Regions from separate parts of the Caballeronia sp. J97 genome, predicted to be linked through region 1. Evidence: predicted binding sites of a transcription regulator. Region 1 holds the regulator's gene; each other region holds the start of a gene.

Region 1 (9,788 bases):
CGCGCCACGCGCGATTCACCGCGCCGGCTGTGTCGAGCAACTGGGCGTGCGTGTCGAAGAGCTCGCGTTGCGCGTCCGGGCGCATCAGCAACTGATGCGCGTGCTGGCCGTGAATGTCGACGAGCATTTCGCCCACCTCGCGAAGCTGCGCGAGCGTCGCCGGCGTGCCGTTGATGAAAGCGCGCGAACGGCCGCCCGAATCGATCACCCGGCGCAGCATGACCGAGTCGGCGTCCTGCGTGAGCGCGTGTTCCTCGAGCCACTGCACGACGAGCGGATGCGTCGAAAACTCGGCGGTGATGTCCGCGCGCGCCTGGCCGGTGCGCACGACGCTCGCGTCGCCGCGGGCGCCGAGCGTGAGCGCGAGGGCGTCGATCAGGATCGACTTGCCCGCGCCGGTTTCACCCGAAAAGACCGTGAAGCCTGGATCGAAATCGATATCCAGCGTGGCGACGATGACGAAATCTCGAATGGAAAGATGACGGAGCATGGACGCTTCGGGAAGGGGATTCGGGATTCTGGATGCGGGTGGATCAGAGCGCCGACGAGTCCTGCGACGGATGCTCGTTCCAGTGCAGCTTCTTGCGCAGCGTCGCGTAGCTGCTGTAGCCGACCGGATGCAGCACCGGCACCGTGTGCTTCGAGCGCCGCACTTCGATCGCGTCGTTCAGTTCGACGGCGGTGAACGACTGCATGTCGAAGTTCACGTTGACGTCCCGCCCGCCGATGATCTGGATGGTCACTTTCGAATCGTCCGGCAGCACGATCGGTCGGTTCGACAGCGAGTGCGGCGCGATCGGCACGAGCACGAAACCCTGCAACTGCGGATGAAGGATCGGCCCCGCCGAGGACAGCGCGTAGGCGGTCGAGCCGGTAGGTGTCGCGACGATCAGCCCGTCGGAGCGCTGGTTGTACATGAAGTGGCCGTCCACCGACACGCGCAACTCCGCCATGCCGGAAAAGCCGCTGCGATTCACCACGACGTCGTTGAACGCGAGCGCGTGGTAGATCGGCTTGTCGTTGCGGACGATGCGCGCTTCGAGCAGGCTGCGCTCCTCGCGCTCGAACTGGCCGGCGAGCATCTGCGGGACGATTTCCTGCATCGCCTTGAGCGGAATGTCCGTGATGAAGCCGAGCCGTCCGTGATTCACGCCGATGAGCGGCGTCTTGTACGGCGCGAGCTGCCGGCCGATGCCGAGCATCGTGCCATCGCCGCCGAGCACGATCGCGACGTCCGCGCGCGCGCCCATCTCCGCGATGGAGAGCGCGGGAAACTCCGTCACGCCGACGTCTTTCGCGGTGACCGCCTCGAACACGACCTCGAAGCCTTGCTGCGCAAGCAGACCGGCGAGCGATCTCAGCGGCGCCTCGATGCCCGGCGTGTTGGTGCGCCCCACGAGGGCGACGGTCTTGAATTGGCCAATTTCCATGCCGGCATTACACCATAGTCAGAGAGCGAAAAGAACCGTGGAAGATGGCCGCCGGGCACGCGGTTACGGGACCGTGCGGTATTGCGCGGGCATGCCCCTGATTTCTCGCTAGAATGGAGCGGACATTGAATGCCGTACAGTCGGCGCGGCTCGCCGCTACTCGACACGTTGAGCTAAAATTTCCCCATGCTAGACCCACGTGCACAAACCCTCCTCAAAACGTTGATCGAGCGCTACATCGCCGAAGGTCAGCCGGTCGGTTCGCGCACGTTATCACGTCATTCCGGTCTCGAACTGAGCCCCGCGACGATCCGCAACGTGATGTCGGATCTCGAGGAGCTCGGGCTTGTCGTGAGCCCGCATACGTCGGCCGGGCGCATTCCCACGCCGCGCGGCTACCGGCTCTTCGTCGACACGATGCTGACTGTAGAAGCGCCGCAAGACGAAGCCATGACCACCGCGGTCAAGACTCGCCTGCAGGGCGAGGAACCGCAGAAGATCGTTGCCGCGGCGGCGAGCGTGCTGTCCAATCTGTCGTCGTTCGCGGGTGTCGTGCTCACGCCGCGCCGCAGCCACATGTTCAGGCAGATCGAGTTCATGCGGCTGTCGGACAAGCGCATTCTGCTGATCATCGTGACACCCGAAGGCGACGTGCAGAACCGCATGATGGCGACGCAGCGCGACTACTCGCCCTCGCAGCTCACCGAAGCCTCCAACTACATCAACGCGCATTTCGCGGGCCTGTCCTTCGACGAAGTGCGCCGGCGCCTGCGCGAGGAAATCGACCAGTTGCGCGGCGACATGACCGCGCTCATGCAGGCTGCCGTGGTCGCGAGCACCGCCGAGACGGATCCCACGGACACCGTGCTGATTTCCGGCGAGCGCAACCTGCTCGAAGTGGCGGACCTTTCGTCCGACATGGCGCGGCTGCGCAAGCTGTTCGACTTGTTCGACCAAAAGACGAGCCTCCTGCAATTGCTGGATGTATCGAGTCACGCGCAAGGCGTGCAGATTTTCATCGGCGGCGAGTCGAATCTCGTGCCGATCGAGGAAATGAGCGTCGTGACGGCGCCGTACGAGGTCAACGGGAAGATCGTCGGCACGCTCGGCGTGATCGGCCCGACGCGCATGGCCTACAACCGCGTGATTCCGATCGTGGATATCACCGCGCGCCTGCTCTCGATGTCGCTCAGCCATCAGTAACGCTTCATTCCTGCATATGGTGGCGCGCCGCGCGGGACCGCGCCACTCGGCCATTCGGCCAATGATGCGTGCTCGGGCGCGCCGCTATAATGGTCCTCACCTTTCCGACGACCTTTCCGGCCCGCCTGCCTTATGCGTTTCGACCTCGAGTTGCCCTCGCAGCCCAGCGCTTCGCATCGCGTCGCGGTGCTGCTGATCAATCTCGGCACGCCGGACGCGCCCACGCCGCGGGCGGTGCGCAAGTATCTGGCGCAATTCCTGTCCGATCCGCGCGTCGTCGAAATTCCCTCGTTCGTGTGGCAACTGATTCTGCGCGGGCTGATCCTGCCGTTTCGCGGGCGCGCGTCGGCGAAGAAGTACGCGCAGGTGTGGATGCCGGAAGGTTCGCCACTTCGCGTGCATACGGAGAAGCAGGTCGACGGCTTGCGGCGGCTCTTCGCGGCGAACGACTATCACGTGATCGTCGACTATGCGATGCGTTACGGCACGCCCGGCATCGGCGCCATGCTCAACCAGCTCAAGCTCGAAGGCGCCGACCGCATTCTGCTCCTGCCGATGTATCCGCAGTACTCTTCGTCCACGACAGCGACCGCGTTCGACGAAGCATTCGCCGCGCTGAAGCGCGTGCGCAACCAGCCGGAAATCCGCACGATCCGCCAATACGCGGATCATCCGGCGTATATCGCGGCGCTCGCGGAGCAGGTGCGTGACTATTGGCGGCATCATGGCCAGCCGGATTTCGCCGCGGGCGACAAGCTCGTGTTGAGTTTTCACGGTGTCCCGAAGCGCACGATGGATCTCGGCGACCCGTATCACGATCAGTGCCAGTTGACCGGTTCGCTGCTCACGGCCGCGCTCGGGCTCACGCCGGTCGAGTGCCGTGTGACGTTCCAGTCGCGCTTCGGTCGCGCGGAGTGGCTTCAGCCGTACACCGCGCCGACGGTCGCCGAACTGGGCGCGGGCGGCGTCGCGCGCGTGGACGTGTTCTGTCCCGGCTTCACGGCGGATTGCCTGGAGACGATCGAGGAAATCGGCATCGAGGTGCGGGACGAATTCCTGAAGGCGGGTGGCAGGCATTTTCACCGGATCCCGTGTCTGAACTCGGCGCCCGCGTGGATCAAGGGGCTGGGCGAAATCGCCGCGCAGCATCTGCAGGGCTGGCCCGTGCAGACCGTGCAGCCGCTCACCGCAGTGGCCTGAGCACGGCTTTTTCGAGCATTCACCGATGAACTACACGATTTCGACGGAACCTGACGCGCGTTTGCGCATCGATAAATGGCTCTGGGCCGCCCGTTTCTTCAAGACGCGGTCGCTCGCGAGCGATGCGGTGGAGAAGGGCCGCGTCAAGATCGGCGGAGCGAACGTGAAGCCGTCGAAGGACGTGCGCGTCGGCGATATCGTCGAGATCGATATCGAGCGGCTCGTCTGGCAGGTCGAAGTGCTCGGGCTGTGCGATGTGCGCGGCCCCGCGACGGTCGCGCAAACCCTATACACGGAAACGGAGGAGGGCCGCGCCAAACGCTTGGCCGAGGCCGAGCGCCGCAAGACCTTCCGCGAGCCCGCTGCCGGCATGCAGGGCAGGCCGACGAAGCGCGACCGGCGGACTATCGACAAATTTTCTCGTTCGGATTGAAGTAGCTTTCGATGGTTGCGTGAACGCCGCCGTACTCCGTGTTACGGTCGGTCACGACGCCGGACATGCAGATGGTGGTCGTTCCCGCGACGAGTACCAGGGCGACCACCGCGATAGCAAAGGTCAGTTTCATGGTATCCCCGGAGAGCGGGTTGTCCGGTCAGAAGACGGCCGGTTCAGGAAACGGGCAAGGGCTGAAAGCGGATTGAAGCATTTCGTAGGATTAGGGTAAACGTGCGTCCTGCGGTGCTTGTTTGCAGTGTAGGCGACACAGGGCTTCCCCTCAATCTTAAAATTGCGCGGTGCGGCGATGTGTGTATTACCGGCCATTGCCGCGTCACCCGCGCGCTGAAATTAGTCCGAAAAATTCGACGTGAAGGCTTGAAATGGCCTTCGATGCCCCAATTTCCGCCGCTAGTGCGAAAAAGCCGACTGAACCGAACGTCCGGTCGTTTTCGCAACCGATTCAACTCACAGCAATACATATTCAGCGACATGGAAAACACGCAAGAGAATTCAGCGAGCCAGAACCCGACGCCCGCCGACGATAACGCGCGCCAGGCCGCAGACACGACCAACGCTGCTGCTCAGGCGCCGCAAGGCGCGCCCGCCGACGCGGCCGCCGCGCCGCAAACCGCGCCGAACGAGGCCGAGACTGCGCTTGCAGACGCGCAGGCCACGATCGCCGCGCTCAAGGAAGACTTCCTGCGCGCCAAGGCCGAGACGGAAAACGTGCGCCGCCGCAGCCAGGAGGATGTCGCGAAGGCGCATAAATTCGCCATCGAGAATTTCGCGGAAAACCTGCTGCCGGTGCTCGACAGCCTCGAAGCCGCGCTCGCCGACCAGTCGACAGATCTCACCAAGGTTCGCGAGGGTGTCGAACTCACGCTGCGTCAGTTGACCGGTGCGCTGGAAAAGGGCCGCGTGATCGCGGTGAATCCGGTCGGCGAGAAATTCGATCCGCATCGCCATCAGGCCATCTCGATGGTCCCGGCCGAGCAGGATCCGAACACCGTCGTATCGGTGCTGCAGAAGGGATATGTGATCGCCGACCGCGTGCTGCGTCCGGCGCTCGTGACCGTCGCGGCGCCGAAGTAACGCGTTTCGCGGTCAGCGTGCCAGTTCGCGCGCTCGTCGGCGGCCTTATGCGTCGCGGCGCGCCGGCCGGCGAACAAAAAAAGTTATAGACCGCATCGATTGAAGGGTCTTGAAATCGAAACTGGCGCTCTTATCTTGCGTACAGGTATGAATTTTGGGCGTTCGGCCCGGTAAATCGGCAAAAGCCGGCGTCAGGCACGACACACCGCCCGCCGCAACGCCACTGCGATCAAAGCTAGGAGAGTATAAAAAATGGGCAAAATCATCGGTATCGACCTGGGCACCACGAACTCGTGCGTGGCGCTGATGGAAGGCAATCAGGTCAAGGTCATCGAGAACTCGGAAGGCGCGCGCACCACGCCGTCGATCATCGCTTACATGGATGACAACGAGATCCTCGTCGGCGCGCCTGCCAAGCGCCAGTCGGTCACCAATCCGAAGAACACGCTGTACGCGGTCAAGCGCCTGATCGGCCGCCGCTTCGACGAAAAGGAAGTGCAGAAGGACATCAACCTGATGCCCTACAAGATCGTCAAGCACGACAACGGCGACGCATGGGTCGAAGCGCACGGCAAGAACCTCGCGCCGTCGCAGGTTTCGGCCGAAGTGCTGCGCAAGATGAAGAAGACCGCCGAAGATTACCTCGGCGAGCCGGTGACGGAGGCCGTCATCACGGTTCCGGCGTACTTCAACGACAGCCAGCGTCAGGCAACCAAGGACGCGGGCCGCATCGCCGGTCTGGAAGTGAAGCGCATCATCAATGAGCCGACCGCGGCCGCGCTCGCGTTCGGTCTGGACAAAGCCGAGAAGGGTGACCGCAAGATCGCGGTGTTCGACCTGGGCGGCGGCACGTTCGATATCTCGATCATCGAAATCGCGGATGTGGACGGCGAAATGCAGTTCGAAGTGCTCTCGACGAACGGCGACACGTTCCTCGGCGGCGAAGACTTCGACCAGCGCATCATCGATTACATCATCGGCGAGTTCAAGAAGGAGCAGGGCGTCGATCTGTCGAAAGACGTGCTCGCGCTGCAACGCCTGAAGGAAGCTGCTGAGAAGGCGAAGATCGAACTGTCGTCGACGGCTCAGACCGACATCAACCTGCCGTACATCACGGCCGACGCGTCGGGCCCGAAGCACTTGAACCTCAAGTTCACCCGCGCGAAGCTCGAAGCGCTCGTCGAAGAGCTGATCGAGCGCACGATCGAACCGTGCCGCATCGCCATCAAGGATGCGGGCGTGAAGGTCGGCGATATCGACGACGTGATTCTCGTCGGCGGCATGACGCGTATGCCGAAGGTGCAGGAAAAGGTGAAGGAGTTCTTCGGCAAGGACCCGCGCCGTGACGTGAACCCGGACGAAGCCGTCGCCGTGGGCGCCGCCATTCAGGGTCAGGTTCTGTCGGGCGACCGCAAGGACGTTCTGCTGCTCGACGTGACGCCTCTGTCGCTCGGCATCGAGACGCTCGGCGGCGTGATGACGAAGATGATCAACAAGAACACGACGATCCCGACGAAGCACGCGCAAGTGTATTCGACGGCGGACGACAACCAGGGCGCCGTCACGATCAAGGTGTTCCAGGGCGAGCGCGAAATGGCCGTCGGCAACAAGCTGCTCGGCGAGTTCAACCTCGAAGGCATTCCGCCTGCACCGCGCGGCACGCCGCAGATCGAAGTGACGTTCGACATCGACGCGAACGGCATTCTGCACGTCGGCGCGAAGGACAAGGCGACGGGCAAGGAAAACAAGATCACCATCAAGGCGAACTCGGGTCTGACGGACGCGGAAATCGACAAGATGGTGAAGGACGCCGAAGCCAACGCCGAGGAAGATCACAAGCTGCGTGAACTGGCCGATGCCCGCAACCAGGGCGACGCGCTGGTCCACAGCACGAAGAAGGCGCTCGCCGAGTACGGCGACAAGGTCGACGCTTCGGAAAAGGAAAAGATCGAAGCGGCGCTGAAGGATCTCGAAGACACGCTGAAGAGCAGCTCGAGCGACAAGGCCACGATCGAAGCGAAGGTCGAGGCGCTGGCTCAGGCTTCGCAGAAGCTCGGCGAAAAGATGTACGCCGACATGCAGGCTCAACAGGGTGCGGCGAGCGCGGCCGCCGGTGCGGCAGGCGCGGGCGCTTCGGCGGATGCGGGCGCGAGCCAGCACCACGACGATGTCGTCGACGCAGACTTCAAGGAAGTGAAGAAGGACTAACGCCGAAGCCGGGCGCGTGAGTGGCGACATTCACGCGCCTTTTCGGCTGCATCACCGGGACGCGTTGGCGTCTTATGTGGAACGCGCCTGGCGAGCCTTTCTGGCTCTCCGGGCACGTTGTTTTTAGAGGCGCGTTGCTCAAAGGCGAGGCGCAAAAGGTTTTACGCGCGGGTTGCAACCTATACCCGCGGCATCTGACAGGAACCGTCGCGCTCAAGCGCGGCGGCATCGAACCGACATGGCGAAACGGGATTACTACGACGTTCTGGGCGTCGCGAAGAACGCGAGCGACGACGAGATCAAGAAGGCGTATCGCAAGCTCGCGATGAAGTATCACCCTGACCGCAATCCGGACAACAAGAAGGCGGAAGAGAATTTCAAGGAGGCGAAGGAAGCCTATGAAATGCTCTCCGACCAGCAGAAGCGGGCCGCGTACGATCAGTACGGCCACGCGGGCGTGGATCCGAACATGGCGGGCGCGGGCGCGCAAGGCTTCGGCGGTTTCGCCGATGCCTTCGGCGATATCTTCGGCGACATCTTCGGACAGGCGGGCGGCGGCGGTGCGCGCGGGCGTGGCGGTCCGCAGGTGTATCGCGGCGCGGACCTGCGCTACAGCATGGAGATCACGCTCGAGCAGGCGGCGCACGGCTACGACACGCAGATCCGCGTACCGAGCTGGGTGAACTGCAACGTCTGTCACGGTTCGGGCGCGAAGCCGGGCACGAAGCCCGAAACCTGCCCGACCTGTCACGGTCAGGGCCAGGTGCGCATGTCGCAGGGCTTTTTCAGCATCCAGCAGACGTGTCCGAAGTGTCACGGCAGCGGCAGCTATATCCCCGATCCGTGCGCGAACTGCCACGGCGCGGGCAAGGTGAAGGAAACGAAGACGCTGGAAGTGAAGATTCCGGCTGGCATCGACGACGGCATGCGCATCCGCTCGGCGGGCAACGGCGAGCCGGGCATCAACGGCGGCCCGAGCGGCGACTTGTACGTGGAAATCCACATCAAGCAGCATTCGGTGTTCGAGCGCGACGGCGACGATCTGCATTGCCAGATGCCGATCCCGTTCACGACGGCGGCATTGGGCGGCGAGATCGAAGTGCCGACACTGGCAGGGCGCGCGAGCTTCACGGTGCCCGAAGGCACGCAGTCGGGCAAGACGTTCCGTCTGCGCGGCAAGGGCATCAAGGGCTTGCGTTCGAGCATCGCCGGCGATCTGTACGTGCACGTGCAGGTGGAAACGCCGGTCAAGCTCACGGAACAGCAGCGCGATCTGCTGAAGCAGTTCGAGAAGTCGCTGGAGCAGGGCGGTGCGCGGCATAGTCCGCAAAGCAAGAGCTGGTTCGACCGCGTGAAGAGTTTCTTCGACTGATGCGGTTGGGTGCGTTGTACGTCGTGCGAGCATGACGATGAAAACCGAAGAGTGCAGCGCGGTGTACGCGCTGCTCGACGATTGCGATGCGACCGCCGAAAGGCGGTCGAGTCGTTTGTACACGGACTTCGTGCACGAACGCGTGTGCGAGGATGCACGTGAGCTCGATGCGGTCTGCGCCGCGATCGAGCGCGATCTGCAAGGCGGTTTGCACGCGCTCGTCGTCGCCGATTACGAGTTCGGGCGCAATCTCCAGTTCGGCAAGGTCGGACGCGGTGACGATCACGCGCTGCGCGTGCTCATGTTCCGCGATTGCGCACGCCTGTCGCGCGATGAAGTCGACGCGTGGCTCGCGTCCAAGGGCGATGACCCCACGGCAGGCGTCGCGGGCATCGAACCGAGCGTCACGCGCAATGAATTCGATGCGGCCATCTCCGCCGTGCACGACGCATTGCGCGAAGGCGAGTCGTATCAGATCAACTACACGTATCGGCTGAACTTCGATGTGTTCGGCGCGCCGAGCGCGCTGTATCGGCGTTTGCGTGAACGGCAGGCCGTGCATTACGGCGCGTTCATCGCGTTGCCGGACGGCAGGTCGGTTGTGTCGTGCTCGCCGGAATTGTTCGTCGAGAAGCATGGCGACATGCTGCGCGCGCGGCCGATGAAAGGCACCGCGCCGCGCGACGCCGATCCCGATTCACTGCGGCTCGATCCGAAGAATCGCGCCGAAAACGTAATGATCGTCGACCTGCTGCGCAACGACATGTCGCGCGTGGCGGTCACGGGTTCGGTGAACGTGCCCGCGCTGTTTTCGGTCGAGCCTTATGCATCGGTGTGGCAGATG
Region 2 (9,788 bases), on a different contig from region 1:
CCGGCGATGCGATCTTCACCAACCTGCCGCTCCTGTTCGCGATCGGCGTGGCGGTTGGTTTCGCGAAGGACAACAACGGCACGGCGGGCCTCGCCGGAGCGATCGGCTATCTGATCGAAGTGGCCGTGATGAAGGACATCAACGACAAGCTCAACATGGGCGTGCTGTCGGGGATCATCGCCGGTATGGTGGCCGGCTATCTGTACAACCGGTACAAGGACATCAAGCTGCCCGAATATCTGGCGTTCTTCGGCGGCAAGCGTTTCGTGCCGATCGTCACGGGCGTCGCGTGTCTCGCGCTCGGGATCGTCTTCGGCTACATATGGCAGCCGGTGCAGGCGGCCATCGACGGCGCGGGCAACTGGCTGACGACGGCCGGCGCACTCGGCACCTTCGTGTTCGGCGTGCTGAACCGGATCCTGCTCGTGACGGGCCTGCATCACATCATCAACTCTCTCGCGTGGTTCGTGTTCGGCTCGTTCACGCCCCCGGGCGGCGGCGCGGTGGTGCATGGCGACCTGCATCGCTTCTTCGCGGGCGACCCCACCGCGGGCGGCTTCATGACCGGCTTCTTCCCGATCATGATGTTCGGCCTGCCGGCAGCCTGTCTCGCGATGTTCCATGAAGCGCCGAAGGAGCGCCGCGCGATCGTCGGCGGCCTGCTGTTCTCCATGGCGCTGACCGCGTTCTTGACGGGCGTGACCGAGCCGATCGAGTACAGCTTCATGTTCCTCGCTCCGGTGCTCTACGCGATTCACGCGGTCTTGACCGGCCTGTCGCTCGCGATCTGCTCGGCGCTCGGCATCCACCTGGGATTCACGTTCTCGGCGGGCGCGATCGACTACGTGCTGAACTATGGTCTGTCGCAGCGCGGCTGGCTCGCGCTCGTGATCGGCGCGGTGTACTTCGTCGTCTACTATGGGCTGTTCCGCTTCTTCATCCGCAAATTCAACATGGCCACGCCGGGCCGCGAGCCCGCGACGACCGATGCGGAAACGGATGTCGATACCACGGTCGCGGGCGGTCTGATTCCGCCGGTTCCGGGCGCGGTTGCGTCGGCGTCGAACTCGCGCGCTGCGAAGTACATCGCGGCACTCGGCGGGGCGTCCAACCTGACGCTCGTCGATGCCTGCACGACGCGTCTGCGTCTGTCGGTCGTGGATTCGGAGAAAGTGTCGGAGCCGCAGTTGAAGACGATCGGCGCGCGCGGCGTGCTCAAGCGCGGCGCGACCAACGTGCAGGTGATCATCGGGCCGGAAGCCGACCTGATCGCCGATGAAATCCGAAGCGAACTCGAGCACTCGTCGACGCGCGGCGCGACGCCCGCATCGTCGACGCCGGCGCCGGCGCAACCGGTCGCGGCAGCATCGAGCGCCGATCAGACGCCCGGTCCGCTCGATCCGGACCCGTTCCGCTGGCTCGCGGTGTTCGGCGGCGCGACCAACGTCGCCTCGCTCGACGCGGTTGCCCAGACGCGCCTGCGCGTGGTCGTCCGCGATCCGGCGTCGGTCGATCGTCAGCGCTTGTCTTCGCTGGATGTCGCCTGGGTGTCAGCGGATACGTTCCACATCGTTGTAGGTGCGGCGGCGCAACGTTACGCGACGCAGTTGTCCACGCGCTTGTCGGGCAGCGGCGGCGGCACTGCACCGATGCCAGCCTGACGCGATAGCCGATGGTTGAAAACGAGCGGCACCTTCGGGTGCCGTTTGTTTTTTCAGCGCGGAGCAAAAGAAAGAGCCCGCCGTCTTGTCGACGGCGGGCTCTTCAATTTCTGCTACAGCACAGTCGGGTGTTATGCGTAGTCGTGCAACGCCGAGCGCATCTTCTTCATCGCGCTCGCCTCGATCTGGCGAATGCGCTCCGCCGATACGCCGAACTCGTCGGCGAGTTCATGCAGCGTCTTGCCGCCCGAGCCGTCGTCCTGCACGTCGAGCCAGCGCGCCTTGATGATCCGGCGGCTGCGCTCATCGAGCGATTCGAGTGCGTCGGCGAGGCCGTCGCTTTGCAGCTTGTCGAACTGGCGCGCAGCGATGACGTTGGTCGGCTCGTTGTGCGAATCGGCCAGATAGGCGATCGGCGCGAACGCTTCTTCGCCGTCCTCGACCTGGCCTTCGAGCGCGATATCGCCGCCCGACAAGCGCGTTTCCATCTCCGCGACTTCCTCGCGCTTCACGTTCAGCTCGTTCGCGAGACCGTCGATCTCGTCCGGCGTGAACGCCGAATGACTGGTCTTGTGGCTACGCAGGTTGAAGAACAGCTTGCGCTGTGCCTTGGTCGTCGCGACCTTCACCATGCGCCAGTTGCGCAGGATGTATTCGTGGATCTCGGCCTTGATCCAGTGCATGGCATACGACACCAGGCGCACGTTTTGCTCCGGGTCGAAGCGCTTCACGGCCTTCATCAGACCGATGTTGCCTTCCTGGATCAGGTCCGCGTGCGGCAGTCCGTAACCAAGATAGTTACGGGCGATCGACACGACAAGGCGCAGGTGCGAAAGCACTAGCTGGCGCGCGGCGTTCAGGTTGCCCTGCTCGCGAAATTCGGTGGCGTACTGTCGTTCCTCTGCCTGTGAAAGCATCGGAATACGGTTCACTGCTTGTATGTATGAATCGATGTTGCCGATCTGGCCGGTCAGCATCGACGACTGTGCGTACGTCAGCGCGCCTGCCGAAGATGCCTTGGCAGGTGCCGAGTTCACAACATTCGGAAGGGTCATCGCATTGGTCACGCTCATAAGCTCCTTATCAACTATTCACATGCCGCTTAAAACGGCGGCAGGTCAGACACGATATTAGCACTCCGCTTCAACGAGTGCTAAGTGTTAGAGCAAGGGGGAATGTGGGAGTTCCCACAAAAACTATCGAATTTGCGGGACCAATAGGACAGACTGTTGCGCAGAGCGCGGAAGAAGCTACCGAAGACGGATTTATCCTCGAATCAATTGCCGGTTTTGTGCGCCGCGGCGAAAGAAAATTCAACGAACTAGCGAGACGCGATGCGATTTCTGCAATTGTTTCAAAACGTCACTAGAATTCGCCAGACGACTGTAGCTAGTGCAACACGCCCTTCTTCCGGGTAAATGGGGTGCTCATGCATAAAAACAAGAGTTTACGGCATCGCCCGCTATCGCGCGTGGCAGTGTGTGCTGTGTTTGGCCTCGCATCGACGGCGGCACATGCTGATCGATTCGGCGTCCAGGTGGCGGGCGGCGTGGCCGACCGCGACATCAAAAAAGCCGATATCGGCGTGTCCTGGGACCCGGGCCTCACCTGGTGGGAGATCGGCGGCTTTCACTTCACGCTCATCGGCGAGGGCCATGTGTCCTTCTGGCATACGACCGAGGACAACGCCGTGCATCCGAACATCTGGGAAATCGGCATTACGCCGGTGGTGCGCTTCGTGAAGAGCGCGGGCTACTTCCGGCCGTTCATCGAGGCCGGCGTCGGCGTGCGGCTGCTTTCGCACACGCGCATTACGGAGGATTTCAGCGTGGGGTCGGCGTTCCAGTTCGCGGACATGGTGGGCGTCGGCATGATCTTCGGCGCGAAGCAGAACTATCAGGCGGGCCTTCGTTTCCAGCATCTGTCGAACGGCGGTATCAAAGAGCCGAATCCTGGTATAAATTTCAGCCAGCTATATCTGCAATACAACTTCTGACGAGGCGCCGGCGCATCGGTTCCTCGACACAAGGGGAATCGACAGATGCCGGCAAAAACCATTGAGGCCATCCGCGGCCTCGAGCGCGACCGCTTCCGTGCCATGGTCGAGGGCGACGGCCCGGCGCTGGATGCGCTGCTGGCCGAAAACGTCAGCTACGTCCACACCAACGGCAAGCGGGAGACGAAGCGCCAGTTCATCGACGCGATCACCGCGGGCCGCCGCCGCTATCGCCAGATCGAGATTCAGTCGCAGGACGTGCTGCCTGCCGGCCGCGATACGTGTCTCGTGTCGGGTCGAGCGTTGATCGAGATGGAATCGAAGAACGGCGCGCTGCTGTTTCCGATCGCCTATACCGCCGTTCACGTGCAGACCGAAGGTCAATGGCAACTGCTCGCGCTGCAGGCGACGCGCGTGGCGCTCGAATAGCCACGCGCGCCGCGCGTCACGCTTCGACGGCCTCGTCCTGCCGCACGTCGTCGACGATCCGCCCGGAGCGGTTGACCGCGCTCACGACGGCATCGGCGACCGCGAGCGCCGGATTCGCATGCACCGCGACGCCGAAGCGGGTCGGACCATCGCCGACGCGGCAGCCGACGAACGCCGCGGTGTCGCCGCTCGCAGTCACGGCTGTCTCGAACCAGTTCACGTTCGCGTCCGCGCCGAGCGCCGAGGCGACCGCCTGCGCGTAAGCGTCGCCACTTGCAGCGCTCGCCGCCGGCGTCAGCGCAACGCGCCGCCCGAACACCGCCAGCGTCGAAACGTCGACGCGCGATACCGGCCCGCCGGCGTCGAAATACTCGCGCTCGAAGAGTTCGCAAATCGCTTCACCGCCGATTTCCGCGCCCGATGCATCGGCGATCCGTTGCACGGCGTGGCTGAACTCGATCTGCACGCGCCGCGGCGGCGTGAAGCCCAGCCCGCGTTCGAGCAGATACGTCGAACCGCCCTTGCCGGACTGACTGTTCACACGGATCACGGCATCGTAGCTGCGGCCGAGATCGGCCGGATCGATCGGCAGATAGGGCACTTCCCACGTCGTGCCCGACACGCGCTGCGCAAAGCCCTTGCGGATCGCGTCCTGATGCGAACCCGAAAACGCGGTGAACACGAGGTCGCCCGCATACGGATGGCGCGGATGCACCGGAATCTGGTTGCAGCGCTCGACGACGCGGCGCACTGCGTCGATATCGGAGAAGTCGAGGCCCGGGTCGATGCCCTGTGTGTACAGATTCATCGCGAGCGTGACGAGATCGACGTTGCCGGTGCGCTCGCCGTTGCCGAACAGGCAGCCTTCGATCCGGTCCGCGCCCGCGAGCACCGCCATTTCCGCCGCCGCGACCGCCGTGCCGCGATCGTTGTGCGGATGCACCGACAGCACGATGCTGTCGCGAAAGCCCATGTTGCGGTCCATCCACTCGACCTGATCGGCGAACACGTTGGGCATCGCGGCTTCGACCGTCGCGGGCAGATTCACGATCATCTTGTGATCGGGCGTCGGACGCCACATTTGCGCGACCGCGTCGCAGACTTCGCGCGCGAACGAGAGCTCCGTCATGCTGAAGGTCTCGGGTGAATACTGGTAGATCCAGTGCGTGTCCGGCCGCGCCGCCGCACATTCCTTGATGATGCGCGTGCCTTCCACGGCGAGCGCCTTGACGTCCTCTTTCGACTGGTTGAACACGATCTTGCGGAACGCCGGCGCGATCGCGTTGTAGAGATGCACGATCACCTTGCTCGCGCCTTCGACGGCTTCGAACGTGCGCTCGATCAGCTCGCGGCGCGACTGCACGAGCACTTCGATGGTCACGTCGTCCGGAATGCGCTTTTCGTCGATCAATTTGCGCACGAAATCGAAATCGGTCTGCGATGCCGACGGGAAGCCCACCTCGATTTCCTTGAACCCGATTTTCACCAGCATCTCGAAGAATTCGAGCTTCGCGGCGATGCTCATCGGCTCGATGAGCGACTGGTTGCCGTCGCGCAGATCGGTGCTCATCCAGATGGGCGCCTTCTCGATCGTGCGGTTCGGCCAGCGGCGGCCATTCAGACGGACTTGCGGAAACGGGCGGTATTTCTCGGCGGGGTTCGGCATCATGATCGTCGATCTCTCTTTGGACGGTTTGCGTAGCGCCTGCGAGAGAGGCCGTGTCCGGCGGCTGGCCGGGCGTGGCGGAATGCACGTGAGACTGGGCCGTGCGCGCGTGTCACGGAGTCACCAGCGATGGTGACGCCTGCGACCAACGTGAACGTGCGCGAAGCAGCGTGCATTTGACCCTCGCGTTTTCGTCTCGCGGGATGCGCGAACGAAAAAGCTGACGACTACAGGTGGTAAGAAAAGGAACTGCGGGAACTGCTGGCAGGACCGCGCGCCTTGCGACGCACGGCGCTACGTCTGGCGACTTACGCTAGACGTAGCGATAGGGGCCGCGCTAGGCGGCCCGAGATAATTCGGAGGGAGACGTGCTGGTTGAAGCTCATGGCGTTCACTTTAAACCAGCGCTGAAGAATGTGTCAAATCGGGTTTGCCTAGTTATCGACCGGTTTGCGAACGACATCGGCGATCACTTCGACCTGCCGCGCGACCGCGGGCGGCACCGGCACGTCACCGCGCAGCACGCATTCGATCCAGCGCGCGGTGGTCGCGGCATCGAGCGTCTCAGGCAGATCGACGCGCGGCGCGTCCGGCTGCGAATGCTCCGGCGCGATCAGCGTGTCGACGTGGCCGTCGTGGAACCAGTCGACCTGGACCTGGCGACGCGTATCCGCGACGGCTTCGCCTTCCGTGCCGCGCGCAAGCAGTGCGCCGCCCGCCGCCGCGTCTGGGTGCTCGGTGAAAAGCCCAGTGAGGCTCTCGCGATACTCCGGATGCGTGTAGTTGACGAGCCTCAGGCCCGGATCGGCGAACGGCTGAAGAATTTTCACGAGTGTGTGCGTCGAATTGCGCACGCCCATGCGGCGTCTGAGCGCGAGGAGACGCGCGAGCTTTGGCGCGAGCACGGTGATCGGCGCGAACGCGAGACGGCGCGACGCGAGGCTGTCTTCGATTTCATCGTGCGAAGCCGCGTGCGCGATGCCCAGTTCGGCGAAGATTTCGGCGCTCGTCACGCGGCCGGGATCGTCGCTGACGCCGTGCACCAGCACCGGCACGCCTTCGCGCGCGAGCAGAAGCGACAGGAGAGGCACCAGATTCGGCGTCCTGCGCGCGCCGTTGTAGCTCGGAATCGACACGGGCCGCGCGTGCTCGCGGCCATCCTGGACATGGAGCGGCTCGAACGAGCGATGTGCGGCGGAAAGCATCGCGGCGAGTTCGGCGGCGGATTCGCCCTTGACGCGGTAGGCGAGCAGCACCGCGCCCAGTTCGAGTTCGGGGACGCGGTCCTCGAGCATCGCTTCGTAGAGCGCGTAGGTGTCGTCGCGAGAAAGAGCGCGCGCGCCGTTCGGCCCACGGCCGATTTCTTTGATGTAGCGTGCGCAGGCAAAAGTGGGGGCAGCGGAGTCGGTCATCGGAAAGATGCGCGAACGGGCGCTCGATTCCGTACTGTGAGCGATGCCGTTGCGCGTTCAAGGGTGCAGGAATGCTATTGAGTATCGCATTTGTTGGGCGCTGGCAAGCCGCGCGAGCCGAACGTTTCGCGCAGTATTCCTTCGATGCTTACTAAAACCGTCGCGCCGCCCGCTCGTCCGAAGGCCGTGCGAAAGCTCGCAAAGCCAAGCCTGACAAGCGTCGCCACGATTTGCACGCGCACGTTAAACTCTTTGTTCTCGTCGGCGGCCAGCGCCGGCGCATTTGTTCATGAATCTGCAAATCAAAACAGCAACAGGAGAGCGGGATGAGCTATGTGTTTTCTCCGGCGCCGGCGGCAGCGGTGCCCGTCGATGGTTCGAACGAGCAGTTTCCCGTGCGCCGCATCTACTGCGTCGGGCGCAATTACGAAGCCCACGCGCGCGAAATGGGCCACGATCCGGACCGGGAGCCGCCGTTCTTCTTCAGCAAGCCAGCCGACGCCGTGCTGAACGTAACGCCGGGCTCGACGGCCGAATTCCCGTATCCGTCGCAGACGAAAAATCTGCACTTCGAGATGGAGCTCGTCGCCGCGATCGGCAAGCAGGGCAAGGACATCCCCGCCGATAAAGGGCTCGATTACGTCTACGGCTATGCGCTCGGCCTCGACATGACACGCCGCGATCTGCAAGCCGAAGCGAAAAAGCTCGGCCGCCCGTGGGACACTGCGAAGGGCTTCGATCGCTCTGCGCCGATCGGCCCGATCCATCCGGTGTCAAAGGTCGGACATCTGGAGAAGAGCGCGATCTGGCTGACCGTGAACGGCGAGGAAAAGCAGCGCTCGGATATCTCGCAACTGATCTGGTCGGTCGGCGAGACGGTCGCGTATCTGTCGACGCTTTTCGAGCTCTTCCCCGGCGATCTCATCTTCACCGGCACGCCCGAAGGTGTCGGCGCCGTCGTGAAGGGCGACTTGCTGAAGGGCGGCGTCGATGGCATCGGCGAATTTTCCGTGCGTGTGGTCTGAGTCCGTAAATATGAAGCTCTATAGCTATTTCCGCAGCTCGGCGGCGTATCGCGTGCGTATCGCGCTGAATCTGAAGGGACTCGACTACGAGTACGAAGGCGTGCATCTGCTGCGCGAGGGCGGCCAGCAACTGAAGCCCGAGTATCGCGCGATCAATCCGGACGGCATCGTGCCGGCGCTGGTCGACGGTGACGATGTCCTCACGCAGTCCCTCGCGATCATCGAGTATCTGGAGGAGACGCATCCCGAGCCGGCGCTGCTGCCGAAGGGTCCGTCCGATCGCGCCTTCGTGCGCTCGGTCGCGATGCAGGTCGCGTGCGAGATTCATCCGCTCGACAATCTGCGCGTGCTCAAGTACCTGAAGCATCAGGTCAAGGTGCCGGACGAAGTGAAGGACGCGTGGTACCGGCATTGGGTCGAGACGGGCTTCGCGTCGCTCGAAAAGCGCCTTGCCGCCGACAAGCGCGTCGGCGCGCTCACGTTCGGCGACACGCCCACCGTCGCCGATCTGTGCATCGTGCCGCAGGTATTCAACGCGCGTCGCTTCGGCATCGACGTGAGCCCCTATCCGACGATCGCGCGCATCGCCGATTACGCCTGCACACTCGATGCGTTCGCGCGGGCCGCGCCGGCGCAGCAACCGGACGCCGAATGACGGCGGCGCATTCCGCGGGAGCGTTGTCGAGTTATCTGTCGGGTGCGGGACTTGGAGCGAGCCTGATCGTCGCGATCGGTGCGCAGAATGCGTTCGTGTTGCGGCAGGGGTTGAAGCGCAGGCACGTAGGCATCGTCGTGTCGATCTGCGCGTTCATCGACGTGATGTTGATCGCGCTCGGCGTCGGCGGAATGGGCGCGCTCATCGCGCGTGCGCCTTTTCTGCTCGATGTGATTCGCTGGGCAGGCGCCGTTTTCGTGTTTCTGTATGGCGTGCGCGCGTTCATCGCGGCATGGCGCGGGCCGGGACATCTGAACGCATCGGATGGCGATTCGCAAACGGCGATCGGGGCGGCGTCCACCGTGCTCGCCTTGTCGCTGCTCAATCCGCACGTTTATCTCGATACCGTCGTGCTGCTCGGCGGCATCGGCGCACAGCGTGGCTGGCCGGGCAATGCATGGTTCGCGGCGGGCGCCATGTGTTCGTCGGTCATCTGGTTCACCGCGCTCGGCTACGGCGCGCGTCTGCTGGAACCGTGGTTCGAGAAGGACATGTCGTGGCGCGTGCTCGATGTGATCGTCGGCTGCGTGATGTGGTGGATCGCGGCTTCCCTCGTCATCGCCCGATAAAAAAGAGCGTCCGCGTGGACGCTCTTTTCAGGTTCAGCCGAGCAACGCGTCCGCGAATTCTTCCGCGCTGAACGGCTGCAAATCCTCCACCTTTTCGCCCACGCCGATGAAGTACACCGGAATGGGCCGCTGACGCGCGATCGCGGCGAGAATGCCGCCCTTCGCGGTGCCGTCCAGCTTCGTCACGACGAGGCCGGTCAGACCCAGTGCGTCGTCGAACGCCTTGACCTGTGCGAGCGCGTTCTGACCCGTGTTCGCATCGATCACGAGCAGCACTTCGTGCGGCGCGTCGGGCATCGCTTTCGCGATCACGCG
Region 3 (9,788 bases), on a different contig from region 1:
CGTACAGACTGATCGACGGATGCTCATGCGCGGCACGCGTCGCCGTCGCCGAACGCGGTGCGCAAAAAACGCGCGCCGCATGACGCGAGTCATGCGGCGCAGCAGAACGACAAGATCAGATCTGAACCATCTCGAAATCTTCCTTGCGGGCTCCGCATTCGGGACAGGTCCAGTTGATCGGAACGTCCTCCCAGCGCGTGCCCGGCGGGATGCCCTCGTCGGGCAATCCGGCTTCCTCGTCGTAGATCCAGCCGCAGATCAGGCACATCCAGCTTCTATATTCCATACTTATGCCGAGTCGATTGGTCGGTTGAAATTAGGACATGATGGTACCGTGTTGCCGTGTCGATGCCTAGCAAACGGTCCGCCCGGGATGCCCGCACTCTGATATCGGTCGAAACGGTCGTCACGTCGGAGGCCGGTGTCCGAGGCTGGCGCGCCGGAAAAAAGTGCGCAAAGAAAACTGCCGGACGGCATTAGGCCGCATAATCCAGACATGACGGAGCGGGCATTCGCTCACGCGTTCGAGACGCGGACGAGTTCGCTCAGCGCCGATCGTCCATTCAAGCAATCCAATACCAAATGTCCGCTTTTGCCATGACCGGCGACTCTCCACCGATCGTACTCACCTTCGGCCTCTCCGATCCCACGGGCGGCTCGGGCCTGCAGGCCGACCTGCTGACGCTCGCGAGCATGGGCTGCCACGGCGCGACCGTGCTGACCGGCTATGCGGTGCGCGATTCCGCGAGCTGCGATGAAGTGACCGGCCTCGATCCGGACACCGTCGCGACCCAGGCGCGCATGTTGCTGGAGGACATGCCGATCGCCGCGTTCAAGATCGGCGCGGCGACGCGCGCGGAGCTCGTGTCCGCCATCGCCGAAGTGGTCTCCGACTACGACGACGTGCCGCTGATCCTCGCGCCCGATTTCACGCTCGACGACGAACACGTGCTGTCCGCCGACGAACTCCGCGAATCGCTCGCCGATCTGCTCGTGCCGCAGACCACCATGCTGATTGCCGATCACGCCACGTTGCTGCAACTCGCGCAGCCGGACAGCGACGCCGAATCGCCGACGCTCGACTCCGCGATTTCCCACATCCTGGCGCAAGGCTGCGAATATGTGCTTGCGATGGAAACGGGCACGCACCGCCACGTGAACACGCTCTATAGCGAAGAAGGGCTGGTGCGGCAGGACACGTGGGAGCGCGGCGTGCCACGCATCATGGGACTGACAGACACACTCGGCTCAGCCGTCGCCGCCTTGCTCGCGAACGGCCAGGAGCCCGCAGAAGCCGCGCGTGAAGCGCAGGAGTACGTGTTCCAGGCCGCGCGCGCCGCATTCCGGCCCGGCATGGGCGCGTATTTGCCGGATCGCTTCTTCTGGGCCCGCTCGAACGACGCCGACGAAGACGGCGACGCTTCCTCGCTGCCCGACGATCCCACGGGGCTGCCCGGAGAAGCCCGACACTGACATACAACAAGAAGGGAGGCGACGCGAGCGCATGCCATACCGACTGCCCCATCTGCACAAGCCCGGCCCGCAGGGCGCAATCCGCATCGGCTGCGCCGGCTGGGGCCTTTCAAGCGCCGTCTCCGCGAGCTTTCCGCACGAAGGCACGCATCTCGAACGCTACTCGCACGTGTTGACGTGCGTCGAGATCAACTCCAGTTTTTACAAGCCGCATCGCGAGCAGACCTATGCCCATTGGGCGGAGAGCGTGCCCGAGTCGTTCCGCTTCTCGGTCAAGCTGCCGAAGGCGATCACGCACGATGCCCGGCTCGCCGATACCGAATCCCTGCTCGATGAATTTCTCCACGCAGCCGGACAACTCGGCGACAAGGTCGGTTGCTGGCTCGTGCAGGTGCCGCCTAGCCTGCCGTTCGATCACGACATCGCCGAGGCATTTTTCAAGGCGTTGCGCGAACGCACGAAGCTGCCGATCGCGTTCGAGGCGCGCGAACATGGCTGGTTCACGACACACGCGGCAGCGCTTCTGAAGGCGCACCACATCGCGTACGTCGATGCCGATCCGATTCCCGATGAATGCGAGATCAAGCATCGCGCGGACGCCTCGCTCGTGTATGTGCGGCTGCACGGCTCGCCCGAGCTCTACAAGTCTTCCTACGATTACACCTATCTCGACGATCTCGCGCGCACGCTTCACACCCGCGCGAAAAAAACGGCCGAAGTCTGGTGCGTATTCGACAACACCGCCGAGGGGCACGCGCAGCCCAACGCGCTGCATCTGATGGAGCGGCTGCGGATTCATCACAAGGTCTGACACGTTCGACGCTACGGAGGATTCCCCCGATGCACAAGCCGGCAGCACGACTCGCCCGTTTGCTTGGAGCCACACTGGTCGCCTCGCTGTTCAACTTCGCGCTGCCCGCTCATGCTCAGAACGCGCCGCCGGGTGCGACGCCCGCGGGCGATGGCACGTTCCTGCTGACGATCTTCCTCAAGCACGACGAATCGAAGACGCTCCCGCAGATCAACCAGCAGTTGAAAGAGCAAGGCTACTTCAAGCAGTTTCCGCCGCCGGGCGTCGAAGTGGTCTCCTGGTACGTGATGATGGGCATCGGTCAGGTGGTGACGCTGCGGGTGCCCGCCGACCGGTTGCGAGAAGTGAACCGGGCGATCGAGAGCACCGCGTGGGGCGGATATCGCACGGAGTTCTATCCGACTTACGACTACAAGGCCGCCGCGCAGAAGTTGCGCGAGGAGATGAACAAGTGACGCCGCCGTTCCGCGGAACCGCCGGACGAAAAAAAACCCGCATCGCTGCGGGTTTTTTCTTTGGCATGATGCGAGCTTCTTTCGAAGCTCGCATCGATGTACCGGCCGAAGCCGAATTACATGTCCATGCCCATACCGCCCATGCCGCCGGGCATGCCGCCAGGCATCGGAGCGTCTTCCTTCGGCAGTTCGGCGACGGCTGCGTCGGTCGTCAGCAGCAGGCCTGCCACCGATGCCGCGTTTTGCAGCGCGGTGCGCGTGACCTTCGTCGGATCGACAACGCCGGCTTCCACCAGGTCACCGTACTCGCCGGTCGCTGCGTTGTAGCCGTAGTTGCCCGAACCTTGAGCAACGGCCGCCACGACGACGGAAGCTTCTTCGCCGCCGTTCGTGACGATCTGGCGCAGCGGCTCTTCCATTGCGCGCAGAACGATCTTGATGCCTGCGTCCTGATCGGCATTCGCGCCCTTCAGACCGTCGACCGCCTTGCGTGCGCGGATCAGCGCGACGCCGCCGCCAGCCACGATGCCTTCTTCCACGGCAGCACGCGTAGCGTGCAGCGCGTCTTCGACACGTGCCTTCTTTTCCTTCATTTCGACTTCGGTCGCAGCGCCGACCTTGATCACCGCAACGCCGCCGGCCAGCTTGGCCACGCGCTCTTGCAGCTTTTCACGGTCGTAGTCCGACGTCGCTTCTTCGATCTGCTTGCGCACTTGCTTCACGCGCGCTTCGATGTTCACGGCTTCGCCAGCGCCGTCGATGATCGTCGTGTTTTCCTTGCCCACTTCGATGCGCTTCGCCTGGCCCAGTTCAGCCAGCGTCGCCTTCTCGAGCGTCAGGCCGGTTTCTTCCGCGACCACTTGACCGCCGGTCAGGATCGCGATGTCTTCCAGCATGGCCTTGCGACGATCGCCGAAGCCCGGAGCCTTCACGGCAACCGTCTTCAGAATGCCGCGGATGTTGTTGACGACCAGCGTAGCCAGCGCTTCGCCTTCGACGTCTTCCGCGATGATCAGCAGCGGACGGCCAGCCTTCGCGACTTGTTCCAGAACCGGGAGAAGGTCACGGATGTTCGAGACCTTCTTGTCGTGCAGCAGCACGAACGGGTTCTCGAGCACGGCGACTTGCTTGTCCGGATTGTTGATGAAGTACGGCGACAGGTAGCCGCGGTCGAACTGCATGCCTTCGACGACGTCGAGTTCGTCTTGCAGTGACTTGCCGTCTTCGACGGTGATGACGCCTTCCTTGCCGACCTTGTCCATCGCTTCAGCGATGCGCTCGCCGATCGACGTGTCGCTGTTTGCCGAGATCGAGCCGACTTGCGCGATTTCCTTGTTCGTCGTGCAGGGCTTGCTGATCTTGCGCAGTTCTTCGATTGCTGCTGCAACGGCCTTGTCGATGCCGCGCTTCAGGTCCATCGGGTTCATGCCCGATGCGACGTACTTCATGCCTTCGCGAACGATGGATTGCGCGAGCACGGTAGCGGTCGTCGTGCCGTCACCTGCGTTGTCGCTGGTCTTGGAAGCGACTTCCTTGACCATTTGCGCGCCCATGTTCTGGAGCTTGTCCTTCAGTTCGATTTCCTTCGCGACCGAGACACCGTCCTTGGTGACCGTCGGGCCGCCGAAAGAGCGCTCGAGCACGACGTTGCGGCCCTTCGGACCCAGCGTGACCTTGACCGCGTTGGCCAGGATGTTCACGCCTTCGACCATCTTGGCGCGTGCGGAATCGCCAAAAGTGACTTCTTTAGCTGCCATATCCAAACTCCTTGATTCGATTCGGTTTGCTGGCTTCGCTCAGTGCGCCCGACGGGGCTGCGGCCCGATAGCGAAGCCGGACGTGCAGGAAGGATGCTTACTTGACCAGAACGGCCATGATGTCTTCTTCGCGCATGACGAGCAGTTCCTGCCCGTCGACCTTGACGGTCTGGCCAGCGTACTTGCCGAACAGGACGCGGTCGCCGACCTTCACGTCGAGGGCGATTTGCGCGCCCTTGTCATCGCGCTTGCCCGGGCCGATGGCCAGGACTTCGCCTTGATCCGGCTTTTCTGCCGCGGCTTCCGGAATCACGATGCCCGATGCGGTCTTGGTTTCCTGGTCCAGACGCTTGACGATGACGCGATCGTGCAAAGGACGAAGGTTCATACACACTCCTCTCTTGATTGAGACTGAAAACGCGGGAAAACCCGTCCATTGAGAACATTCTCGCCGGACGGCAATCTTGTTAGCACTCTCGTGCAGTGAGTGCCAATTATATGGACCGAGTTTGACAATTTCAAGGAGGAGCGTGAGCGGGGAATCCCGTAGAGCAAGGCGCAGGCGCAGGCAGACAGGCCCTGACCAATGATCTTTGCGATTCCGATTGAAAAGATTAATGTCGATTCGCGACGCATGGACTGCGATTCAACGGCGGAGCAGTGAAGAGACACCCCGCCACGCGCAGCGTTCCCTGGATCGGCATTCGGACGCCTTGCGCACCTGTCATCACCCCGTAAACCACGGATTCGACGATATTTTCAGACAGGGCTTTTTCATCGGCAGGTCTGTCGGAACTACAATTTGTCTCTGTCGTTGACACAAATTTTGGATTCGCCGCCTCATGTACATGCCGTCGCCGCGCCTCTTTTTCGCTTCCCTCGCACTGATCGCCCTCGCCGCCTGCGGCGGCCGCACCGCCGTCACACCGAGCTATCAGCAGGAACTTTTCAACACCGGCGCGAGCCCGTTTGCACACAATTTCGACGCCACGGTCAACGAAACCTGCGAGGCCGCACGCCGCGCGCTGCTGTCGCAAGGCTTCCTCACGACGATGGGTCAGCCCGACACGGTCGACGCGACCAAGAATTTTCAGCCGAACGCGGAGACGCACGTCGTCGTGTCGTTCCACGTCGTGTGCACGCCCGGCGAAAACGCGACCGATCAGAGCATCGCGTATGTGAACGCCGTTCAGGACGGCTATGCGCTCAAGAAAAGCGATACGTCGGCGAGCGTCGGGCTGAGCGTGCTCGGCTCGCTGTCGCTGCCGATCCGCTCGAACAGCGACGCAATGGTCAAGATTTCGAGCGAAACCGTGCCCGCGGGCAAGTTCTACGACCGCTTTTTCTTTCTCATGGGCCACTATCTGAGCACGGTGCCGCGCAGCGCGCCCGTCGCGGCCGACGAAGTGAAGAGCAAGCCGCTCGCGCCGTCGCTCATCGTGAGCTCGCCCGAGCTCACGCCGACGCCGATCGTCGTGCAGGCGCCGGCCGCCGCCACGGCGATCCAGGCATCGGATGCGGTGGCGGCGGGCGCATCGGAAGTACCCGCGGCGGCAGCGTCGTCGACGCCGCCCGTCACCGCAACGCGATAAGCGCCCGCCTCGTCAGTTCGGCACGTTGACGATGCCGCCTGCCACGGTGATCGCGTTCGCGCCCGGATCCGTCGCGATCGGCGGCAGATTCGACGTCGTGAGCGCCGGCGCCGATCCCGCCGTGCCGCCGCGCGCGACCGTGCGCACCACCTGCGAAGGCGGCAGCGGCGCGTTGTTCTTCAGGTGATTCCACATCAGATTGAGCGCCTGAATGTTGTAGTAGTGAATCGGGATGAAGCGCGTATCGAAGCCGGCCACACTCAGGAACGCATCGAAATGCTGACCATTCGTGATCTCGTAGAGCGAGAGCTGGCTGTTGCTGCCCTCCGCCACGCGATTGGCGCCGAGATACGGGCGCGACGCATGGTTGATCGGCACGAGCGCGTCCGCGCGGCCCTGCACGATGATCGCGGGCTTGCCGCGCAGATTCGCGTTCACGCGGATCGCGTTCACGCTGCCCACCATCGTCGCATTGCCGTTCGTCCACAGTGAGCGCAGGCATGCGGCGCCCGCGTAGCTGGCATCGGGCGTCGCGAGGCGATGATCCGCCGCGCCCGTCGTCCCCGCGTTGTAGACCAGATTGATGCCGTTGGTCGGCGGCACGCCGTTGCCGTTGCCGAAGATGGCAGGCATCGGCGAGACGAGCGGCGTCACGCCGGCCGCACCGGTCGCCGCACTGGTCGTGCCGAAGCTGAAGTTGCAGAGGTTGTCGAGCACGCTCGCCTTCATGTACGCGTCGCCATACGTGACGGCGACGGCCGGCACCGCCTGCGAATCCCACATCGGCGCCTGCAGCGTGTCGGAGTCGGTCTCGTAACCCGCTTGATGCAACTGGTTCAGCGCGTCCGTGGCCTGGGCGACCGTGTTGCCGCCCGAGACTAGGCCATTCGCGGCGAGCGTCGCGCAGCGCGCCGTACGGATGGCGTTGGTGGTGGCGGGCAGAAGCGCCGTCAGATAGGGCGCGCCTGCCGCGGCGGGCGCGAGCGCCGCACACGGCTGCAGCAGGTTGGCGAGCGTCATGTAGTCCGCGAGCGGCCTGCCGAACGAGCCGACCGGCACGCCGCCCTGCCGCACGGATACCTGGGACGGCAGGTTCAGGTTGATCTGCGGCTCACCGACGACGACCGCCGTGATCCAGCCGTCGGTATCCTGTTCCGCCGCCGCGAGCGACGCGCCGCCGCCGTTGCTCACCGATGCCGCGATCGTCGTGATGCTGCCCTTGGCGTAGCGCACCTGATGTGTCGATCCGCTGACGGGCCCGAACATGTCGTTGAGCGCCCAGTACGCGAACTGGATTGCCTGCAAGGTGTTCTTGCCCCAGTCCTTTTCCGGGTTTTGCTGCGAATGCGCGTGCTTGTATGCGTAGCGGTTCGGGAACGCCGAATTGAACGAGGACAGGTCCGATGCGCTCACGTTCGCCTTGAAGATCGCCTTGGTTCCGGCGAGGCTCGTGCTCGCGAGCGTGCCGTCGATGAGCGTGACGAGCGTGGTCGAAATCTCCTGCGCGCCGTTGCCGCTGCCCTTGTCCGTGTAGGCGACCGCGCAGCCGCGTTTGAGGCCCCACTCGCCCGCCGCCGAGATCGCGCCGTACACGCCGCGCGATCCTGACGACGTCGCCGTGACGATGCACGGCTGATCCGGGTTAAAGCTCGTCGGAATCTGCACGAGCAGGCTGACGTTCTGCGTGCCGCTGCCGTCGTCGGCAAAGGCGATGTATTCCTTGCCCGCGATCTTGCCTTCGCCGAGCGAGTCGTTGCCGTTCAGATCGATATTCGGCCCCCAGAAACGGCCGTAGCCGCCGTTCGCCGACATGTCGACGAGCGCGCGATAGTTCGAATAGATCGCGAGGCGGCGCAATTCGGCTGCCGTCGGCGCGGCCGGTTTGGCGATCGTGGGCGCGGTCGCGGACGCGAGGCCCGTCTTGCCGAGGCCGGCCGTCAGCAGGTCGTCGGAGACGCCGTCATAGGTCTGGGTGTTGACCGAGCCGGAGACGAAGCTCGGCAAGGTGTTGCTCGGCTGGCCGCCACTATTGTCGTCATCCCCGCCGTGGCATGCGCCGAGCATCGCTGCCGCAAGCACGGCCAGCGCACCGAGCGCGGCCGTTCGCGGCACGTTCTGACAAGTCTGCAAGCTCGGGAAACGCGCGAATCTTTTCATTGTGAGTCTCCGCCATCCGTTCCGATTGAGTGATGCAACCCGAGGCGTGCGATCCGTTCGTTCGACGGGCGAACGCGATGCGCGATCGACAGTGTCAGTATCGCGCCTTATCGAGCGAACGTCGCCGCCGAATCATGTGCCCCGGAGCAAAAGTGCCAAACGACACAAGCGCCAAACGACAACGGGCCCCGGCGACAACGCCGGAGCCCGTTCAAAACATCCGCGAGACGAGCGAAGCCGGCGGCACCGCGAGATGCCGCCCGTTGCCCGTAACCCGTGTTATTGCCCGCCGCCCTGCACGCCGAGCGTGAGCTTGTTGGTGACCGATTTCACGCCCGTCACGCCCTTCGCCACTTCTTCCGCCTGGGCGATCTGACCGCCTTCCGGCACCGTGCCGGTCAGCGTTACCGCACCGCCGCGCGCGCGCACGAACACGTTCGACACATCGAAGCCCTGCGCCTTCGACAACGCGCGGCGTACGTCGTAGCCGAGCTTGCGGTCGGTCTTCTTGGTCGCGGACTTCTGAGCCTTGGCCGCCGCCGCCGAGTCCGTGCTCGTGGCTGCCGCGTCGCTCGATTGGGCATAGGCGCTCGAAGCCACGGCCACGCACACCACCACACCCAGCGCCTTCAACAGATCGACTGCTTTCATGATTTCTCCTTTTGTTTCGCTTGTTGACTTCGCACAGTTGCTACTTCGCTCGTTTTGCACTGCAAAACCGGACCGCAATCCCGACGGATGAACTACGACATCGAGCGGTTGCCCGTGACCGCGCGCGCCCGGCGCCCTGGCGGGCACGGGAATGGCGGCGGCAAGCCGGCGGACGCGGCTCACGGTGCTGCGAGAGACTGGCGAAAGAAACAAACCACGGCCGGTTGGTCGGGCGGCAACGCCCGTCGGCTCGAATATTGACCTGCCGCATGGCGCCTGCTTGACGCGATCCGCAAACCCATATTTCGGGCCGCGGCGCGCGAGGGCCTTGTCGTGCGGTGGCGAACGTCAATTTAGCCCAGCGCGGCCATTAGCGCAAAACATTTAACGACGCGGTCCTTCCCGAAGCCGCGCACAAGCAACAGCGCGCCGACGATGTCTACACACGCATGTCACACGAGGCGCGTGGCTTGCCGCCGTCCGGACGCCAATCGAACTCATGTACCATCGACGCCATGCCGGCCACCCTGACGCGCCGATCGAGCGCGCAAGATTCACGATTTCCTACGAGATGACCGACCCTTCACACAGCAATCCGGGCCACGATCCGGACCTCCCGCCGAAACGCAAGCCGCAGCCGAAGATCGTCGCACGCTTCGTCGCGATCTCCTGGCGCGATCTCGCGCTCACCTTCGGCCCGATCCTGCTCGTATGCGCGGCCGCGCTCTACGCCGCCGTGCGGCTGATCCAGCCCGCGCCGCCGAGCACGCTGACCATCGCTGCCGGGCCGAAAGGCAGTTCGTTCTGGACCAGCGCGCAGAAGTACAAGGCCATCCTCGCGCGCAACCGCGTAACGCTCGACGTACTGGAAACGCAAGGCTCGCTCGACAAC

What was found. The regulator HrcA, encoded in region 1, represses chaperone genes, less so after heat shock. The targets are predictions, from matches to a motif close to TTAGCACTCNNNNNNNNNGAGTGCTAA.
Region 2: rpoH (RNA polymerase sigma factor RpoH) is a predicted target of HrcA. The motif match lies at 2,792-2,818, and genes of this name have one in related genera.
Region 3: U4Y90_RS17505 (co-chaperone GroES) is a predicted target of HrcA. The motif match lies at 4,964-4,990, and genes of this name have one in related genera.

What each region holds. Positions count from the first base shown of each region.
Region 1 covers NZ_CAJMZL010000022.1:13,862-23,649, forward strand. The annotation lists gene recN (DNA repair protein RecN) at 1-490, opposite strand, end outside; gene U4Y90_RS24335 (NAD kinase) at 534-1,430, opposite strand; gene hrcA (heat-inducible transcriptional repressor HrcA) at 1,617-2,633, shown strand; gene hemH (ferrochelatase) at 2,766-3,833, shown strand; gene U4Y90_RS24350 (RNA-binding S4 domain-containing protein) at 3,859-4,266, shown strand; gene U4Y90_RS24355 (hypothetical protein) at 4,238-4,399, opposite strand; gene grpE (nucleotide exchange factor GrpE) at 4,762-5,364, shown strand; gene dnaK (molecular chaperone DnaK) at 5,617-7,572, shown strand; gene dnaJ (molecular chaperone DnaJ) at 7,811-8,944, shown strand; gene pabB (aminodeoxychorismate synthase component I) at 8,976-9,788, shown strand, end outside.
Region 2 covers NZ_CAJMZL010000004.1:209,558-219,345, forward strand. The annotation lists gene nagE (N-acetylglucosamine-specific PTS transporter subunit IIBC) at 1-1,661, shown strand, start outside; gene rpoH (RNA polymerase sigma factor RpoH) at 1,793-2,728, opposite strand; gene U4Y90_RS09270 (acyloxyacyl hydrolase) at 3,091-3,657, shown strand; gene U4Y90_RS09275 (nuclear transport factor 2 family protein) at 3,703-4,086, shown strand; gene leuA (2-isopropylmalate synthase) at 4,103-5,755, opposite strand; gene ybiB (DNA-binding protein YbiB) at 6,187-7,164, opposite strand; gene U4Y90_RS09290 (fumarylacetoacetate hydrolase family protein) at 7,491-8,189, shown strand; gene maiA (maleylacetoacetate isomerase) at 8,200-8,844, shown strand; gene U4Y90_RS09300 (LysE/ArgO family amino acid transporter) at 8,841-9,473, shown strand; gene ftsY (signal recognition particle-docking protein FtsY) at 9,507-9,788, opposite strand, start outside.
Region 3 covers NZ_CAJMZL010000012.1:115,414-125,201, reverse strand. The annotation lists gene U4Y90_RS17530 (rubredoxin) at 116-286, opposite strand; gene U4Y90_RS17525 (hydroxymethylpyrimidine/phosphomethylpyrimidine kinase) at 598-1,473, shown strand; gene U4Y90_RS17520 (DUF72 domain-containing protein) at 1,505-2,284, shown strand; gene U4Y90_RS17515 (hypothetical protein) at 2,314-2,739, shown strand; gene groL (chaperonin GroEL) at 2,856-4,496, opposite strand; gene U4Y90_RS17505 (co-chaperone GroES) at 4,594-4,884, opposite strand; gene U4Y90_RS17500 (DUF2242 domain-containing protein) at 5,339-6,088, shown strand; gene U4Y90_RS17495 (D-(-)-3-hydroxybutyrate oligomer hydrolase) at 6,101-8,152, opposite strand; gene U4Y90_RS17490 (BON domain-containing protein) at 8,525-8,896, opposite strand; gene U4Y90_RS17485 (hypothetical protein) at 8,984-9,157, shown strand; gene U4Y90_RS17480 (TAXI family TRAP transporter solute-binding subunit) at 9,468-9,788, shown strand, end outside.